DNA from 3 places in the Sagittula sp. genome. Region 1 is predicted to be linked to each of the others. Evidence: riboswitches for the same ligand, from Rfam matches in the RefSeq annotation. Region 1 holds a riboswitch; each other region holds the start of a gene.

Region 1 (6,374 bases):
GGTGCCGAGGATCAGGAGGATCGACAGCGCAGCGCAAGCGCGCGACAGAGCCGCTGCCACGCGGAAGGGGAAGGAGCGAGAGGCGTCATGCGCCCCTCCCCGCTCAACAGGAGACATCAGCTGCCGCTCGACAGCTGGCCGATCAGCTGGAGGAGCTGTTGGCTGTCCGGGTCGTCACGGTTGAACTTCGCGTCGAAGGCGGGACGCATGACCGCTTCCATCGCCTTGTTTTCCGCCTCGGTGGCAACGTGCACCTGAACGCCCTTCGCTTCGAGATCACCCGGCGCAGCGGCAATGCCTTCTTGCCCCGGTACTCGGAGGTGAAGAGCCCGCCGGGCCTGTTCACATGCGGATCGTCATACATCTCGGCAGGACGGGAAACCGGGGCGAACAGCAGGTCGTTGGCCTCCATCACCTGCACCATCTCGTCGAAGGGCCGTGCAACGATCACCGCCGCAATCTGCGGCAGGGTCCAGTCACGCGCTCTGATCTGGTCGGGGCGGGTCTTCAGACGGTCATCCGCGAGCAAGTGCTCCAGCCCGAGCCCGATGCACAGTTTCTCCCACTGCCCGTCCGTCGCCGCGCCCACGAATATCTGCCGCCCGTCCGCCGTTTCGAACAGGTCGTAGATCGGCCAGGAGAACACCCGCTCGGGCATCGGCGGGCTTTCCTCGCCTTCGATGTCGAACTGCACCATGTGCTGGGCCACCAGCAGAAGGCAGTTCTCGAACAGGCCCGAACGGACCGCAGCCCCCTGCCCGGTCTTGCCGCGCTGGATCAGCGCGCCGAGCACGCCGTAGGCGGCAAACAGCCCGCCCATGATGTCATTGGCAGAAGACCCGATGCGCAACGGACGCCGCTTTGGCCCGGTCAGGTACGCCATACCGGTCATCATCTGCACCACCTCGTCCATGGCTGCGCGGTGTTCGTAGCGACCCTTCAGAAAGCCCTTGCAGGAGGCGACGACAAGCGCGGGATGGCTTTGCCGCAGCTGGTCCGGCGCGAGCCCCATCTTCGCCAGGGTCTCGTCTCGGAAATTCTCGACAAAGACGTCCGCGGTCTCCTGCAGCGCGCGCAGCGTTGCGAGGTCATCTGCATCCTTGACGTCCAGCACAACGGATCTCTTGCCGCGACCACGCCAGTCCCGGGCATCGACATTAGGCGCAGACAGACCGGATCGTCATGGGCAGGTTGGCGGACATGGCGTTCAAGGCCTGCCAGTTCTCGTCGCAGCGCTGCCCGCGCGCGAAGCATGGGTTCGGTTGCCGCTACCAGCATCGGATTACCTGCCGCCAGTTCGCGTATACGATGTTCGAATAGGCCACGGGATATAGTGCCAACCTTGAAGCCAAAGTTCCGCAGTAGCCCGCGCAGGGACATTTCAAGCGTGATGAACCCTTGCTGCACCGCCTTGCGAGCGGTGAGCACAGCGCGAACCTCTTGTGCGGAGACTGATTTGCAGTGAACCGGTCGGAACCAGCCGAGGTGCGGCAGGCGTGCGATCCCTTCGGCATCCCGGCGGTCCGTCTTGATCGGCATGGCCTTCAAGGCGCCTTTCACCTGCCGGGTTTCCATCAGCACGACAGGGAGTTCAGCCGCGGACAACCCGCGATGCAGCCATTGCGACAGGGGGCCAGCTCCGAGCCCGATAGCCGCAGCTTCCCCGTCCTGATCGCCGATCCAGAGCAACAGCGCCTCGGGCTCGCTGGACACCTCCGCCTCCCTCACGATCTTCCCATGCTCGCTGATCACGCAAATTGCGGTCTTCTCAAGCGACACATCCAGCCCAATTCACAGCTTCATCCCGCAGTCCTCCATGTGGATCCGATACGGGAATGGCGCCAGCTTGCCCTCGATCTTGCAACGATAATGGGCGGGTCGCGAGACAGGCCCCGTTACGGCATCTCATAGCCACTAGATGGCAGCAGCGGCGAAAGCGATGGCGGCAATGGCGGATCGCGTGAACTGCCGGAATGGGCCTGCAGCGACGGCGCGCCAGAGGTGACCTTTGGCCTGCCCTTGCCGCACCGCCGCAGATCCGCTCCGAGCCTAATTTCGCCTTTCAGACGCACTCGCCATCCTCGGCTTCGGCGATTGCGTTCGTGCCGCCCCGCACTTGCCGTGCATCGGGAACTATGCCAGAGATTGCGGCGTCGGTTTCCTTCGGGAATTGAAAGGGAATCCGTTCCGGCTTCGGCCGGCAAACGGAACTGCCCCCGCAACTGTAGGCGGTGAGTGCCTCTCGATGCGCCACTGGGTTCGTCCCGGGAAGGCGAGAGGCGCTGTGACCCGTCAGTCAGGAGACCTGCCGACATGAACGAAACCACGACCGGACGGGGTGTGCCGAGGCGGGAAACATGACGTGGCCGCCGGGTCGCATTCCGTTTCGCGTCTTTCCCCTGATGGTCCTCTCTGACGGGACGGATCGGATGAGACAGACCTTGATGACGGCCGCGCTGTTGGCCAGCGCCGCGACGGCGCTGAACGCGCAGCAAACGAACTACCCCCTGACACTGACAAACTGCGGGCTCGATGTGTCGTTCGACGCCGCACCGGACACCGTGGTGACGATAGGGCAGTCCGCGACAGAGATCCTCTATTCGCTCGGCCTCGCGCCGAAGGTCTCGGGCACCTCGGTCTGGTTCAACCCTGTCTTGCCGGAGTTCGCGGAGGTCAACGAGGCGATCGAGCGGCTGGCCGACAACGACCCCAGCTTCGAGAGCGTGGTCGCGAAGAAGCCCGGGCTGGTCGCCGTGCAATACGAATGGCATGTGGGCGAGAGCGGCAACGTCGGCACACGGGAGATGTTCCACGACATCGGAATCCCGACCTACATCCTGCCCGCCGATTGCGACACCAAGGACAATTCCACCGGAGGCGATGGCACACGCGTCGGCGCCTTTGAGACGGCCTCGATCTACAAGGGCATTCGGGAGCTGGCGGAGATATTCGACGTGCGCACCGCGGGCGCAACCCTTGTCTCGGACCTTCAGGCGACCGAAGAACGCGCCATTGCCCGTGCGGAAGGCCTAGACCTGCCCGAGAACCTGTCGGCCGTGTTCTGGTTCTCCTCCGCCGACGTCGAAATGGATCCCTATGTCGCCGGACGCCTCGGGGCGCCGGGTTACATGATGTCCAAGCTGGGGATCGAGAATGTCATCGCCTCCGACGAGGAATGGCCGACAGTGGGATGGGAGAGCATCGCCCGGGCCGACCCGGACGTGATCGTCATCGCCTACATGGACCGCCGTCGCTTTCCCGCCGACGACATCGAGAAGAAGCTGGAGTTCCTGCGCACCGATCCTGTCGCAAGCCAGATGACGGCCGTACGCGAGGACCGGATCGTGCAGATGGATGCGCACGCCATGAGCGCGACGATGCGGTCGATCTACGGGCTGGAAACGCTCTCCGAAGCCCTTTCGAAGATGTCCTTCGAATGACCATGGCGGCCACACCCGCGCGCATCACGGTACGGCACGGGCTCTGGCTCGCGCCTCTTCTGCTTGGGGCCACCATCCTTGCAGGTACGGCAATCGGCGAGACCAGTCTGCCCTTTGCCGTGGTGTGCCGGACGCTGGCCAACCATCTGTGGGGCGCGGGCTATCCGGTCGACGGGATCGAGGCGGGCATCATCTGGAGTTACCGCCTCCCGCGGGCGATCGTGGCCGCCTGCTGCGGGGCTGGCCTCGCCCTGACCGGGGTCGTTCTTCAGGCGCTGCTGCGCAATCCGCTAGCCGATCCCTACCTCATGGGCTTGTCTGCAGGTGCCTCGACGGGGGCGGTCCTCGTGTCGGTCGCGGGCATCGGAGGCGGGGCAATCTCGATGTCGCTCGGTGCGTTGTCCGGAGCGCTTGTTGCCTTCGGATGCGTCGTGGCTTTGGCCCACGCAGTGAACGGAAGCGCGGGTGGCGGGCGCGGGACCCAGGCGGCGGCCGCAATCATCCTCGCCGGGATCGCCGGCTCGCAGATGTTCAACGCTCTGACCGCCTTCACCATCGCCCGTTCCGCCAATGCCGAGCAGGCGCGCGGCATCATGTTCTGGCTCATGGGCAATCTGTCGGGCATCCGCTGGGATGACGTCGGGGCCTGCACGGCCGTCTCCCTCGGGGGTGTCGCGCTATGTCTTTGGCACCGGCGTGGGCTTGATGCTTTTACGTTCGGTGCGGACGGAGCCGCATCCATCGGGATCAACGTGCCGGCCTTGCGCGGCAGTCTCATCACCGTCACCGCCATCATGGTTGGGGTGCTCGTTTCCAAAGTGGGCGCGATCGGCTTCGTTGGCCTTGTCGTGCCGCATGCCATGCGCTTTCTCGTCGGCACACGCCACGACCGGCTGGTCCCCGCCTCGGCGCTGGCGGGTGCGGTGTTCCTTGTCGCGGCAGACGTCATCAGCCGCATCATCGTCCCGGGGCAGGTCCTGCCCATCGGTGTGGTGACCGCGCTGGTCGGCGCTCCGGCCTTTGCGCTGATCCTCATCCGGGGAGCGCGGCGATGAGGATCGAGGTGCAGCGCATGTCGACCCGCGTGCACCGCACGCCCCTGCTTGAGGACATCTCGGTTTGCGTAGAGCCCGGGGAACTTGTCGGTTTCATCGGCCCTAACGGCTCTGGAAAATCCACGCTCATGCGTTGCCTCGCGGGACTTCGGCGTCCCACAACGGGCCGCGTCCTGGCGGAAAACGAGGAGATAGGGCGGATGCCTGCCCGCTTGCGCGCCCGGCGCATCGCCTTCGTCGAACAGCAGGCCGAGACGACGGACCGCCTGACCGTCCGGGAAGCGGTGAACCTGGGGCGCACGCCCTATCTTTCGCCGCTGCGAGGCTGGGGGAGCGAAGATGAGGCTGCCGTCGATGATGCCTTGAGAGCCGTGGAAATGGCCGCCTTTGCCGAACGTCTCTGGCACACCCTCTCGGGCGGCGAACGTCAGCGCGTCCATATCGCCCGCGCACTGGCGCAGACGCCGGACCTGCTGCTGCTGGACGAGCCCACGAACCATCTCGACATACGCCATCAACTCTCACTCATGGCTCTTGTCCAGGCCCTGCCAATCACCCGGGTCATAGCGCTCCACGACCTCAACCAGGCCGCGGCCTGTGACCGGATCGGGGTGCTCAGCCGGGGCCGACTGGTGGCAATGGGCCGTCCACACGAGGTGCTCAACGAGGCTCTGCTGGCCGATGTATTCGGCGTCGCGGCGGTGCGCCACGCGGCACCCGACGGATCGCCGCGCCTCCATTTCTCCCATGCCCTATAGCGGATAGGGCATCTTCATCGCCTCTGTCACCGGCCAGTCCCAGTCCGAGCGCGCTGCACATCCCGCCACCTGCCGGCGCAGCGCGGCCAAAACGCGGCCTCCATCGCCGAAGTGCTGCCCAACGGAGCCAAGCACTTCCTCGGTCAGATCAATGCGGAGATCGCTGTGACCTTCCACCTGCCCTTGCAGCACCGCCGCGAGTCCGCTGCAAGCCCACTTCTTACCGACGATGCATGTCGCTCAAATGATCGCTATTCAATCTCTGCGGCGAGCCGTTTGGCGAGGATGCCGAGCAGGATCACGGCAACGACAAGAAACGCGGCGCCGACGATCCAGGCCGCAGGTGTGGAGTAGGCCTCGGCGACCGCTCCCACCAAGACCAGACCCAGAGCTGCTCCGAGTTGCTGTATCAGCGACCTCAGAGACAGCATCGTGGATCGCTGGCGGTCTTCTACGCATCGATGAAGAATACTGCTGGCGGGCGTCTCGGATACGCCAAGGAGAACCGAATACAGGATGAAAACCGTCGCAAAGCCCGCGATGCCGTCCTGAAGGGCAAACGCGACCTGAACGCCCGCCATGCAGGCGAAAGCCGCGGCAAGGGTGATCGCGTGCCGTCGTCTGAAAATCCGACTGATGTACGGAGACAGAGACGCGCCGAATGCGATTGAAAAGAAATAGGTGGCGGTCAGGACACCGATGACCGTGTTCGCATAACCTTCCTCCAGCATCGGTTTTGCATGGGTCGGCCAGATCACTTCGACCGGGTTGGTCGCCATCAGGAAAAACGCCAGAGCCGCCAACAGCACCGACAACGCCGGATGTCTGAGGGCAAGACGACCTGCGTCCCCGATCACCTGCGGTACAGTTGCAAACCCCTGTTTCAGGGCTTGAGGGTTCAACGGGCGCGGATCCTCCATGATGACAAGCAAGGTGTAGGTGAACACCCCAAGCATCACGGCAAAGCTCGCGGCGTAAGAGACGTCGTAAACGCTGAAACCCAGACTCTCTGCCACCGGCCCAAAGAGATCGGGCAGCACGCCCCCCAAGACAGCTCCCACCGCCAGGCCCATGGCATTCGCCCACTGCGCTTTTGCGAGAGCGGGCTGAACGTCCACGTT
Region 2 (6,374 bases), on a different contig from region 1:
GCCGGTGATGGGCGGCCAGGTCGATGTCCCAGCCCTGGTCGCGCAGGAAGGCCAGGTCGCCCCGCGTGCTCTTCGAGCCGGGCAGCACCACGAGGTCGGCATCGCCGGGGATCGGCTCTCCGTGCCCCAGCATGGTCAGCCGCACGCCCGGCTCCTGCGCCAGCGGGTCCATGTCGTCGAAATTGGCGATGCGCGACAGGCGCAGGCAAACGATGTGCAGCCCCGCACGCCGCTCCGGCGCCCGGATGTCGAGCGCATCCTCCGCGGGCAGTTTCCAGGCATGGGCAAACCACGGCGCGGTGCCGAAGCCGCGCCAGCCGGTGCGCGCCTCGATCAGCGCGTAACCGTCGTCGAACAGCGACGGGTCGCCGCGGAACTTGTTGATCAGGAAGCCCGCGATCCGGGCGTTGTCCGCGGGCGAGAGCACCGCCTGCGTGCCCACCACCTGCGCGATCACGCCGCCCCGGTCGATGTCGCCGATCAGCACGACGGGCAGGCCTGCTGCTTCCGCGAAGCCCATGTTGGCGATGTCGCCGGCGCGCAGGTTGACCTCGGCCGGGCTGCCCGCGCCCTCGACGATCACCAGGTCATGGCGCGCCTTCAGACGCCCGAAGCTCTCGGTGACATGGCCCAGCAACTGCGGCTTCAGCGCGGCGTATTCGCGCGCCCGGACCGTGGCGAGCCGCTTGCCCTGCACCACCACCTGCGAACCCACGTCGGTTTCGGGCTTGAGGAGGACCGGGTTCATGTCGGTGTGCGGCTCCAGCCCGCAGGCCCGCGCCTGCAGCGCCTGAGCGCGCCCGATCTCGCCGCCGTCGACGGTGACGGCGGCGTTGTTCGACATGTTCTGCGGCTTGAACGGCGCGACCGACAGGCCCCGGCGCAGCGCCGCGCGGCAGAGCCCCGCCACCAGCACCGACTTGCCCACGTTGGACCCGGTGCCCTGAAGCATGAGTGCGCGCGTCATTCCGGATCACGATCCCCGGGCAGCGGCAGCTGCGCGAGATGATATTCCCGCGCAAACCGCGACGCGGGCCGCGCGACGAAAAGGACGGAACCCACGGTGAAAAGCCAGGTCGCCGGGTACTGCGTCTCCTCCCAGAAGAACAGCACGGACCCCACGAGGAAGGCCATCCCCGCGCAAAGGTCGATGGTGGTATAGAGCTTCTCGTAGAAGCCATAGACCTCCTCGTGCCGGGAGGTGGCGTCCTGCATCCGTTTCCTGAACATCGGGCGGCGGTCCCTTCATGGCCTGGGCGTACTGACCTCCACCGTTACCAGCCTGCGAAGCAGGGTCAACGCACCGCCCGCCATCGCCCGTCGCCACGCACTCGAAGACAGCCTGAGAACAAAACCGCCCGGCGGTCCGAACAGCGCCCCCGAAACACCTCTGACGACGCTGCCACATCGGCCGTGGATGCAAAGAAACCAAAACGGAAAGTGTCCGGAAAAAGCCCCGACCCGCGGCTAAGGTGTGCCTTTGCACCTTCCAGGGAAACGCGACGCCAGCGGTCGCGGAGGGCCAGGAGACCTTAGGCAGCTTCGTCGCTTGACCCTCCCGCGAGGCCACCACCGACAAATCCGCGCAACAAGAAAATTCGCCCTCGCCTTTAACGCGAGACCGCGACCCATCCCGCCCCGCGCCTCTGGCAAATGCCGCGCCCTTGCCAGCCATATGACGCATGCGGCCTCGTCAGGACGCCTCCGGCGGAGGTATTTTCGCCAAGATGAAGGAGAGGGTCGGGCACCGCGCCTCGGGCCTTCCGGGAAGGGGGAGACGCGGTGCCTTCACCTTGGGCGGTCATCGGGACCTCTCCCTGTACCGCCCGGCGAGCCTCCGCGATTCCGGTTAAGAAAGCCTTTCCTTCATCTTGGCGAAAATACCTTGGGGGTCTGGGGGGAACCCCCAGCGGGTCGGGGCGCCGCAGGCGCGCCGAAACCCGGATCCCGCAGGCTCAGAACTCGACACCCTTCTGCGCCTTCACCCCCTCGCGGAACGGGTGCTTGACCAGCGTCATGTCGGTGACGAGGTCCGCCGCCTCGATCAGTTCGGGCTTGGCATTGCGCCCGGTCAGGCAGACGTGGGTCATCGGCGGCTTCTGTTCCAGCAGGAACCCCACCACCTCGTCGATGTCGAGGTAGTCGTAGCGCAGCGCGATGTTGATCTCGTCGAGCAGCACGAACTGCACCTCGGGGTCGAGGATCTGCGCCTTGGCGATCTCCCAGCCGTTCCGTGCCGCCGCGATGTCGCGCTCGCGGTCCTGCGTCTCCCAGGTGAAGCCCTCGCCCGACACGAAGAACCGGCATTCGGCCGCGAAGCGTTCGCGCAGGAAGGTGCCTTCGCCCGTGGGCCAGGCGCCCTTGATGAACTGCACCACCGCGCAGGGCATGCCGTGGGCGATGCAGCGCATGATCATCCCGAATCCGGAGGACGACTTGCCCTTGCCGGTGCCGGTGTGGACGATGATCAGGCCCTTCTCCTCTGTCTTGGTCGCCATCATCCGGTCGCGGGCCGCCTTGATCTTCTTCATCTTTTCAGTGTGGCGGGCGTTCTCGTCTTCGCTCATGGCGCGGGCTCTCCTTGACATTGCCGGGCGTCCGGCGCATCAGCCGGGGTGCTGGTGCCTGTGTCTAGCAGGTGAAAAGGGAATGCGCAGCCCCGCGTCGGGGTCAGGCGCAGCCGCCCCCGCGACCGTGACCGGAAAGGGCCCGAAGCCACTGGCGAGATCGCCGGGAAGGCCGGGTGCCGTTGGGCAGACAGGGACCCCCTGCCGCCCAGTTCCGCAAGCCGGGAGACCTGCCAGTGGCCGCGCCGTGGAAGGGGCGGAGGAACGAAACCGGACGGGGTGATCCGGGGTCGGGAGAGGGCCTGTCATGGCCCGTGCCCCGCTCAAGGTCCCCCCATGAGACGCGCGAGGTTGCCATGTCATCGGAAGCCGAACTTCTGGTCTGCGTGAAGTGCCGCCGGGGGCAGGAGATCCCCGCCGACGACCGCCGGCCCGGCCAGGCGCTCTACGACGCGCTGGCCGCCCGGCCTTTGCCCGCGGGCCTGCGCCTGACCGCCGTCGAATGCCTGCAGAACTGCGACGCGGGCTGCACCGTCGCCCTGCGCGGCGGCGACCGCTGGACCTACGTGTTCGGGAATGTCGACGAGGTGTCGCATCCGGACATGCTGCTCGACGGCGCGGCGCGCTATCACGCGACCGGCGACGGGCTGATCCCGTGGCGCGAGCGGCCCGAACACTTCAAGCGCAACTGCGTGGCGCGCATCCCGCCCCTGACCCCGAACACCCCACTGGAGGCCGACTGAATGACCGATCTAGCCAAACTCCCCGTCACCGTGATCACCGGCTTCCTCGGCTCCGGCAAGACCACGCTGGTGCGTCACCTGATGCAGAACCCCGGTGGCCGTCGCCTGGCCGTGGTGGTCAACGAATTCGGCGACGTGGGCGTCGACGGAGAGATCCTGAAGTCCTGCGCCATCCCCGACTGCCCTGCCGAGAACATCATGGAACTGGCCAACGGCTGCATCTGCTGCACCGTGGCCGATGACTTCATCCCGACGATCGAGGCGCTGATGGCGCTCGATCCGCGCCCCGATCACATCCTGATCGAGACCTCTGGCCTTGCCCTGCCGAAGCCGCTGCTGAAGGCCTTCGACTGGCCGGACATCCGGTCGAAGATCACCGTCGACGGCGTGATCGCCCTGGCCGACGCAGAGGCGGTGGCGGCAGGCCGCTTCGCCCCCGACGTGGCGCGCGTCGACGCACAGCGCCTCGCGGACGACAGCATCGACCACGAAACGCCGCTGAGCGAGGTCTTCGAGGACCAGATCTCCTGCGCCGACATCATCCTCCTGACCAAGCCCGACCTCGCCGGTCCCGAAGGCGTGGCGAAGGCCAAGGCGATCATCGCCGCCGAGGCGCCGCGCCCGCTGCCGGTGGTCGAGGTCGCCGAGGGCGTGGTGGACCCGCGCGTTATCCTCGGGCTGGAAGCGGCCGCCGAGGACGACATGGACGCGCGCCCCTCGCATCACGACGATCATGACGACCACGAACACGACGACTTCGAGTCGATCGTGGTGGAACTGCCGGAGCAGGACACGCCCGCGCAGCTCGTCGCTGCCATCGAACGGCTCGCGAAGGAACAGAACATCCTGCGGGTGAAGGGCTACGCCGCCGTGAAGGGCAAGCCCATGCGCCTTCTGGTGCAGGCGGTGGGGGCGCGCGTGCGTCACCAGTACGACCGCCCGTGGAAGCCGGACGAGGCGCGCGTCAGCCGTGTCGTGGTCATCGCGGAACACGACGACATCCGTCCCGACGCCATCCGGTCGGTCCTCGGCGCCACGCCGGTCGCCGCAGAGTGACATGAAGTAGGGCGGGGCTCTGCGCCGCCTTCCCCGGGAACCGCCGATGCACGTCATCTTCCGCGAAAGCCACGGCCTCGAAGAGAGCGAGACGCCGCAGGACCTGGGCCAGAGCCCGGCGGACCTTGTCGTCCTGTCGTTCTCCGACAGCGACCTCGGCGCCTTCGCCGAAGGCTGGCGGCGCGGCGGCGGACCGGAGGGGCGGATGCCCACGCTCCGCCTTGCCAACCTTGCAGCCCTCAGGCATCCGCTTTCGGTCGACACCTATGTCGAGCAGACGCTGGAGGGCGCGAAGGGCATCCTGATCCGGCTGATCGGCGGCGTGCCCTACTGGTCCTACGGCTTGCAGCAGGTCCTGGCGCTGGCGCAGCAGAAGGGCATCGCGCTGGCCGTGCTGCCCGCCGACGGGCGCGAGGACAGGCGGCTCGACGAGATGTCGACGCTGCCGGTGTCCACGCTGCGGCGGCTGGCGCATCTCTGCGACGCGGGGGGCACCGTGGCGGCGCAGGCCGCGCTGGCGCAACTGGCGCTGGCGGCGGGCCTCTATGCCGGGCCGGTGCGCGGCGCCAAGGGCCTGCCGCCGCTGGGCGCCTGGACGCCCGAACACGGCGTGACCTGCCCGGTGCTGACGCGGGAGCCGGGCAAGACGCCGCTGGCGGTGGTCTTCTACCGCTCCTACCTCGTCTCCGCCGACCTCGCGCCGATCCGCGCGCTTTACGAGGAGTTCGCCGCACGCGGCTTCGCCGTCACCGCCTTCTTCGTGCCCTCGCTGAAGGCGCCGGAGGCTTCGGGCTGGCTGCGCCGCCAGATCGCGGCGCTGGCCCCGGCGGCCATCGTCAACGCCACTGCCTTCTCCGGCAAGGGCGCGGACGGCACCTCGCCGCTCGACGCCGCCGACGTGCCGGTCTTCCAGTGCGTGCTGGCCACCTCCGACCGCAAGGCCTGGGCAGAGGCCGACCGCGGCGTCTCGCCCGCCGATCTCGCCATGCACGTGGTGCTGCCGGAAGTCGACGGCACCATCCTGGGCGAACCCGTCTCCTTCAAGGAAACCGGCGCGCGCGACCCCGACCTGCAGTTCGCCCGCGCCGCCCATGCCGCCCATGCCGAGGGCATCGCGGCCCTCGCCGACCGGGTGGTGGCGCGCCTGTCCCTGGCCCGCCGCACCCCGGCCGAGCGCCGCCCCGCACTGATTCTCTCGACCTACCCGGGCAAGGACTGGAACATCGGCCACGCCGTGGGCCTCGACGCACTGGCCTCCGCCCGCGCGATCCTCGACGACCTGCGCGACGCGGGCCACGACGTGACGGGCGCCCCCGCCGACCTGCCCGCTGCCCTCCTGGCCCGTACCGAAAGCTGGCCGCTGGCGGAGTACGAGGCGGCCCTCGCCAGACTGCCCGACACCCTGCGCGACGACCTCCATACCGCCTGGGGCGCCCCCGACACCGACACGCTGGTCCGGGACGGCGCCTTCCGCTTCGCCGCCCTCCGCTGCGGCCGCGCGACGGTCGCGCTCCAGCCCGAACGCGGCACGCCGGAAACCCGCGACGACGACTATCACGACCTCTCGCGCACGCCCTGTCACGGCTACGTCGCCTTCTACCTCTGGCTGCAACAGCAGGCCGACGCGCTGATCCACATCGGCGCGCACGGCACGCTGGAATGGCTGCCGGGCAAGTCCGTGGCGCTCTCTGCCGCCTGCTGGCCCAAGGCGCTGACCGGCACCCTGCCGGTGATCTACCCCTTCATCGTCAACGACCCCGGCGAGGCGGCGCAGGCCAAGCGGCGCCTCGGCGCGCTCACCCTCGGCCACGTCCCCCCGCCGCTGCGCGAGAGCGGCACCCCGGACCGGCTCGCCCGGCTCGAGGCGCTGCTGGACGAATTCTCCAACGCCGACGGCCTCGACCCGCGCCGCCGCGACCGGCTGCAATCCGACATCCGGGACGAGGCGCAGGCGCTGGGGGTGGAGGACGACCTCGGCCTCGACCGCGCAAGCTCCACCGCCGAGGCG
Region 3 (6,374 bases), on a different contig from region 1:
ATCAGACCGCCATCTTGCGGCGGGCCGCGATGTAGAATCCCAGGCCGAACAGGCCGAGGATGTAGCCCAGCCCGCCAAGGATGGTCTGCAGATCGTTCTTTTCCTTGTAAGCGGCAATTTCGCGGCGCAGGGGACGGATCTCGTCCCGGACGGCTTCGGCGATAACGTCACGCTCCTCTGCCGTCAGCCCGGCGACTGCGGCCGGGGTGGTTGCGTCGGAGGTCGCGGCGGGCGGCGGGGTCTCGATCACCGGCTTGCCGAGGATGGCGGCCACGTCTTCGGCGGGCAGGGTGGTCATTGCCACGTGCCCGGCGCCCAGATCGGCGCGAAAGCGATGCTCGACCGGCTGTTCCGGGGTGAAGACAAAGAAGCCATCGGCGTCGGTGACCGCGCGTCCCAGTTCGGTTCCGTCGGGGGCGGTGACGATCACCTCCTCGCCCACGGCCATCTCGCCGCTGGAGAAGCCGATCTCGCCCTCGATGGAGGACCCGGAGGGAAAGACGGCGGCGATGACCTTGTGGGCCTGGGCGGGCAGAGGCAGCGCCATGAGCGCGGCGGCAAGGGCGAGGCGTTTCATGTTGTGCCTCGCTGCAGCGCAAAGAACAGGTCCGGCTTGACTTTGCGGGCCAGCAGGACGGCAAATCCGGTCAGCAGCCCCTCGATGATCATCACCGGGATATGGGCGACGAACACCAGCTTGGCCGCCGGGATAAAAGCGTCGCCGGACAGCGCGAGGGAAAAGCCCACGAAAAGGGTTGTCGCGGCGATGCTGAAGCTGCCGCCGACCGCGCCCCAGATGGCCCCCGTCACCGGCGTCCCGCGCGAGATGAGCCGCCCGAAGAGGAGGCCCGCCAAGACGGCGGGCAATGCGATGTTCAGCGTGTTGACCCCGAGCACGGTGAGGCCCCCGAACCCGAAGAACACCGCCTGAAGCAGCAGCCCCACGAAGAGCGCCGGAAAGGCGGCCCAGCCGAGCACGAGTCCGGCAAGACCGTTCATGATGAGATGCACCGAGGACGGGCCAATGGGCACATGCACCAGCGAGGCCACGAAGAAACTGGCCGACAGGACACCGGCGGCGGGGATGCGTTCCATGGTCAGCGACCGCAGGCCGCAGGCGATGCCGCCCGCCGCCAGCACGGCCCCGCCGATCACGACCGGGTTGGAAAGGGCTCCGTCCACGATGTGCATGGCGTCACTCCAGTTCCCAGGCGCGGATCCAGATCACGGCGTCCTGGCTGAGTTCCTTGCCCTCGTGCTCGGTCACCGGGCCCACGCCGAGCGCGGCAAAGCCCCAGTGTCCGGCCCTCGGGATGCCGAAGGTGAAATACCCGCTGTCGTCGGAGAGGATCACGACCGCGCCGCCGGGCGGCGGGCTGACCACCGGATCGGTGGCGCGCGCTTGGTTCATGTCCGGCTCGGCCGCCATGAACTCCACCTCGATCTCGGCGCCGGCGACGGGCTGGCCTTCGGACATGACCCGTCCGGTGAAGGTGGAGCCGGCCAGCACGTTGTAGGGCTTGTTCAGCGGCAGGATCTCGGCCGGGAGACCGACCGGATTCATCCAGTCGGTGGGCAGTTCGCTGCGGTTGAGGAAGGCCTTGGTGTACTGCTGGATGTACTTGTCTTCGGATTCCTCGAAATAGGGCTGCGGGACGGTCACGAGCACGTAGTCGCCCGACCGCTTGACCGGGACGCTGCCCAGAAAGGCCGGGGCCTCGTTCTCGGACCCGGTGAAGACGGTCGGTTCGAGCGTGTCCAGAAAATCGGTGCGCTTGCCGTGATGCACCATGAAGAATTCCCGGGGCGTCTCCATCTCCATCACGTAGCCGTTGGAGAAGGGGTGCCAGAAGATCAGCTTGACCGGCACGTCGCCGGGGCGGTCGATGATGGTGTCCGATGTATATTCGAGAAGGAAATGCGCGTGTGTCATCGCCGGAAGCGCGATGCACGCCGCAAGGGCACTCAACCTGCGTTTCATGAAGTCGTCCCTGTCCACTGCGCCACACCCGGCGCGCGTCGTTTCTGGACGCAGGGAACGCTCGACCCCATCCGCGCGGCGGAATGACCCGCCGCCGCACGAGGCCAGACGCGCACCCCGGCGTCCGGTGGAAAAGCGCCTCTTCCATGGGCGCCAGTCCGGCAGGTCTCCTGGCTCGCGGGTCATCGCATCTGGACTGGCCTTCCCGGATTTCTCCAGTGGCATATCAGCCCTGCTTGCCGCTTACAGTTGCGGGGGCAGCTGCAGGGTAGGCACTGGCGTGCCGCACTGCATTCCCTCTTTCCTCCGGGGCGTGAAAACCCCGGAACCGGACGTGCGATTTCCTTGCCAGAAAAGCGCGCGCCCGGTCAATTGCTATTTTTGAGGGGCCAGGAACCGGCCTGACACAGGCGCGGTCCCCCGTGAAACGCGATGGGCGGGTGGGCGTCAGGCGTCTTCCGGCGCCACGGCTGCAAAGCTCAGCGCATGACCGCCCAGGTCGCGGAAGGCGCGCTGGCGGCAGGTCAGGACGATGATCTGGAGGTCGCCCGCCTGGCGATGCAGCGCGTCGAACATCCGTTCGATCCGGTCGTCGTCGGTGAAGACCAGCGCGTCGTCGAGGATCACCGGCGCGGTGCGCCCGGCGTGGGACAACATGCGCGCAAAGGCCAGCCGGACCAGAAGGGCCACCTGTTCCTGCGTGCCGCCGGAGAGTATGTCGACCGGCTCGCTCTGGCCATCGCGGAGCAGCGCGTCCGGCAGCAGGGATTCCTCGCCCCAGGTCAGTTCCGCGTCCGGCCAGAGCAGGTGCAGGAGCGGTTTCAGTTCCCGGGCGATGGGGGCGAAATAGCGGTCGCGGGCCTCGTTCCGGGCTGTTTCCAGCGCCTGTTCGAGCCGCCGCAGCACCGCCACCTCGTGTTCGATCCGGGCAAGGGCTTCGCGGGCCGACGTCAGCTTTTCGGTCGTCTCGGCCAGCCTCTCCTCGACCGCGTCCCCGGAGGACCGGCCGATGCGCTCTTCGAGCCGGGCGAGGAGCAGCTTCAGTCGGGCGGTTTCATCGCGCGCACGGGTTTCCACGGATTCCGCGCGTGTGAGTGCGGCGCGCGCATTGGCGGGATCGGGCGCATCCTTGGCCTTGGCGGCATGTGCGGCCTGCTCTTGGGCCAGTGCCGCCTCCAGCGCCTCCAGTTCGGAGGCCAGTTCGTCTTCCGTGGCGCCACCGGTCCGCGCAAAGGCGTCTTCGGCGCGCGTCAGGCGGTCTTGCAACGAGGTCAGGGCCGTGTCGGCGCGCAGCACCTCCGCCCGGGCGTCCGCCAGCCGTTCCGTTGCGGTGTCGAGCGCGCTGCGGGCGATGTCCCTTGCCTCTCTCGAGGCGGCGAGGTCTGCCTCCGCCTGCGCCAGATCGGGCAGATCTTCGCCCTCCACAGGGATGGGGATCCGGGAGAGCGCGGCGCGGAGCTGTTCGATACCCTCCGGCGCGAGGCTCTGCAGCACGGCTTTTGCCTCGGCGTGCTGCCGTTCCGCTTCGTTCCGGGCGGCGGCGGCATCGCGCGCGTCCTCCAGCGTCTCGGCACCGGCGGCTGCGAGTGCTGTGCGCAGCGCCTTGGCCGCGGCGTCCACGGTCCCCGTGTCGTGCCCGGTGTCGCCCGGTCGGATCTCCAAGTGACCGACACCGGCGATGTCGAGGCGGGTGGTCCGGGCGAGGGGGACCGTCTGTCCGCCGGGCAGAGCGGCGTCGCCGAAACGGATCGCTCCTTCGGAGCCTGCCGTGTAATGGGCGATGACTTGCGTGGCGGTGGCGTCGCGGGCGGCGATGGCGGCGGCATGGGCGTTGGCCAGCGTCTCGATCCGGCGCAGCGCCGTGGCGTCGGGTCCGTTGCGGGCGGCGCCTGCCGCCGTCTCCATCCGGCGGCGCATCTCCTCCGCCTGCGCGATGCGGTTTTCCAGTTCGTTGCGGCGATCGGCGCCGCCGCGCGCGGCCTCTGCCCGTTGCGCGGCGTTGCGGGTGGCCTCTGCCTTAGACAGGGCAGCCTCTCCGGCGTCGAACGTCTTTTGCGCGGCATCGCGTTTGGCCTGCGCCTTGTCCCGCGCGGCGGCCGCGGCCAGTTTTTCGGCGCCGGTGGCCTCGACATGGCGCGCGGCTTCGGCCCGTTCGGTCTGCGCGGCGCGGAGGGAGGCGAGTTTGCCCCGGGCCGCCTCCGCCGTCAGGCGCGCCATGTCGACCCTGCGGGCGGCGGCATCCAGTTCCTCGGCGTGGCGCATGGCGGCGGCATGGGCGGCGCGTGCGGTCTCCAGCTTTTCGCTGCGCTCGGCCACGGCGTCGGGGGCGTCCCATTCGGCAAGGTCGCGCCGGGCGCGCTTGCGCTCGGCCAGCGCGTCGTGAAGGTCGCGCGCGGTCGCCGAAAGGGCTGCCTCCTGCTCGGTCAGAGCCTCCACCGTGTCGATGGCGGCCTTCCAAGCGCCGCCGGTCTTCGGCTTGCCGGTGCCGGTGGCAAGAGCGGAGAGTTCGTCACGACAGCGCGCCAGCGCCCGGTCCATCCGCCGCCCGCCGGTCATCGCCTCGACCTCGTCCCCGACGGAGGTCATCAGGTCGCGGCGGGCTTCGAGCGCGGCCTGCCGTTCCTTCGTTGTGCCAGCTGTCAGATCGGTGACGCCCTGCCGCACCCAGATCAAACCGGACGGCCCGCCTGCGTCGCCGCCCAGCAGGTCGGCGATCCATGCCTCCGCCGCGTCGGCCTGCGCGATCAGCCGGCTGCCCTGATGGACCGTCGCCGAGGGCCTCTGCAACCAGCGCTTGGAAAGGGTGAAGCGGCCGTCGGCGGTCTCCAACTCGACCGTGACCTCCGGGGCGCCACCCGCGTGCGGCCTGAGCGACGAAACCTCCTTGTCGCGCGACCCGTGCGGCTTGAAGAACAGCGCCTGGATGGCATCGAAGAGGGTGGATTTGCCGTGTTCGTTGGGCTCGCAGAGCACGTTCAGCCCGTCGCCCAGCCCGTCGACCCGCGCCGGTTCCGTGAAGCGGCGGACGTTGTTGAGGGTGATGCTGCGCAGTTTCATTCAGCCTCCTCCCGCACATAGGCGTAAAGCCGGGCGAGGGCGTCGGCCGCCACGTCGCGATCCGCCTGCGACAGCGTCTCGGCGTTGGCGTCCGCCATCAGGCCGTCCGCCGCCAGCCGCAGCGCGCCCGCCCGGTCGATCGCATCGAGGTCGGCGGCCTCGAACAGGGCGCCGAGTTCGTCGGTCCGCAGCTCGAAATGGGCAAAGTCCGGGGCGGCGTCGTCAGCCGCGTTTCCCAGCGCCACCTGCTGCGGCAGGTTGGCCCAGCCGGAGGCCGCGACGCGCAAGAGTATGTCGCGCCGCCCGGTCGCGGGCAGCGCATCGGCCAGCGCCGCCGCGGCGTCCTGCCGTGCGGTGAGGGGCAGGGCGACCTCCCGCCAGAGGAACGATCCCGTGGGGACCTCTTCGATGGTGGGCACGGCGGCCGGACCGTCGAGGCTGACACACAGGCAGACACCGCGCTGACCATGCTTGAAACGGTCCTGTTCCGGGGTGCCGCTGTAGTGCACCCGGTCAGAGACCGTAAGCCGCCCGTGCCAGTCGCCGAGCGCGAGATAATCGAGCCGCGCGCTGCGGTCCCGGTCGGGCGCGATGGTGTCCCCGGCCTCGGTGAAATCGGTGACGCCTCCGTGCGCCAGACCGATGCGCAGGAGACCCTCGGCGCTGGTCATGCCGGGCAGGCACTCCGTCGGGTCGCTGCCGAGTGCGCGGTAGGCCACGGGGCAGGGCAGGAGGACAGCGCTGTCGCCCAGTTCACGCGGGGCGGTTTCGGTGACGGCGATGACGTTTGAGGGGGCGTCCTTGCGGATCGTGTCCCAGAGCGGTTCGGCATCGCGCATGTTGTCGTGGTTGCCGGGCAGGAGCCACCAGGTCACGCCCTCCGCCTCGGCCATGGCGCCGAGCGCCTGGCGGATCACCGGGGCCGAGGGCGTCGCCGTGTCGAAGGTATCGCCCGCCAGCAGCACATGGGCGGCACCACGGCTGCGCGCCGCCTCTGCCAGTTTGCCGATGACCGCGTGCCGCGCCTCCATCAGGCGGCCGCGGATGTTGCCGTCGGGCGGCTGCGGGATGTTGGCGAACTTCCGGCCGATGTGCAGGTCGGATGCGTGGATGAAACGGAAAGCCATGGCCTGCTCCTGGTATGCGATTCGTGCCTTCGCGGGAACGGAAGTCAGACTGCGGCAGGTGGGGGACAGAAACTGTCACGGCCCCTGCGCGGCTGTCCCGTCCTTCCTGGCACGGCCCGGAGGGTGGAGAGAACCATATTCGGGGCGACGCTCCAAGTGGGGACGGGATTATCCCTTCTCGCAGGAACGGGCGCGCCTGCGCCGGATGG

Evidence for each region. A riboswitch is a leader RNA that binds a small molecule or an ion and turns the genes downstream of it on or off. The one in region 1 is predicted to bind cobalamin.
Region 2: it holds a riboswitch for cobalamin, as region 1 does, so the genes downstream of both, ACU0DV_RS07675 (DUF1636 domain-containing protein) here and ACU0DV_RS19430 (ABC transporter substrate-binding protein) in region 1, are expected to answer to the same signal.
Region 3: it holds a riboswitch for cobalamin, as region 1 does, so the genes downstream of both, ACU0DV_RS10430 (DUF4198 domain-containing protein) here and ACU0DV_RS19430 (ABC transporter substrate-binding protein) in region 1, are expected to answer to the same signal.

The regions. Positions count from the first base shown of each region.
Region 1 covers NZ_JBRBWD010000044.1:84,148-90,521, forward strand. The annotation lists gene ACU0DV_RS19415 (TRAP transporter small permease) at 1-117, opposite strand, end outside; gene ACU0DV_RS19420 (CaiB/BaiF CoA transferase family protein) at 143-1,114, opposite strand; partial or broken gene ACU0DV_RS19425 (IS110 family transposase) at 1,126-1,791, opposite strand; cobalamin riboswitch at 2,138-2,327, shown strand; gene ACU0DV_RS19430 (ABC transporter substrate-binding protein) at 2,430-3,440, shown strand; gene ACU0DV_RS19435 (FecCD family ABC transporter permease) at 3,437-4,495, shown strand; gene ACU0DV_RS19440 (ABC transporter ATP-binding protein) at 4,492-5,253, shown strand; gene ACU0DV_RS19445 (MFS transporter) at 5,505-6,374, opposite strand, start outside.
Region 2 covers NZ_JBRBWD010000023.1:45,968-52,341, reverse strand. The annotation lists gene ACU0DV_RS07690 (cobyric acid synthase) at 1-967, opposite strand, end outside; gene ACU0DV_RS07685 (YrhK family protein) at 964-1,230, opposite strand; gene cobO (cob(I)yrinic acid a,c-diamide adenosyltransferase) at 1,956-2,567, opposite strand; cobalamin riboswitch at 2,617-2,806, shown strand; gene ACU0DV_RS07675 (DUF1636 domain-containing protein) at 2,924-3,310, shown strand; gene cobW (cobalamin biosynthesis protein CobW) at 3,311-4,366, shown strand; gene cobN (cobaltochelatase subunit CobN) at 4,413-6,374, shown strand, end outside.
Region 3 covers NZ_JBRBWD010000029.1:119,013-125,386, reverse strand. The annotation lists gene ACU0DV_RS10440 (cobalt ABC transporter permease) at 2-577, opposite strand; gene cbiM (cobalt transporter CbiM) at 574-1,191, opposite strand; gene ACU0DV_RS10430 (DUF4198 domain-containing protein) at 1,196-1,981, opposite strand; cobalamin riboswitch at 2,125-2,329, opposite strand; gene ACU0DV_RS10425 (AAA family ATPase) at 2,429-5,038, opposite strand; gene ACU0DV_RS10420 (metallophosphoesterase family protein) at 5,035-6,165, opposite strand.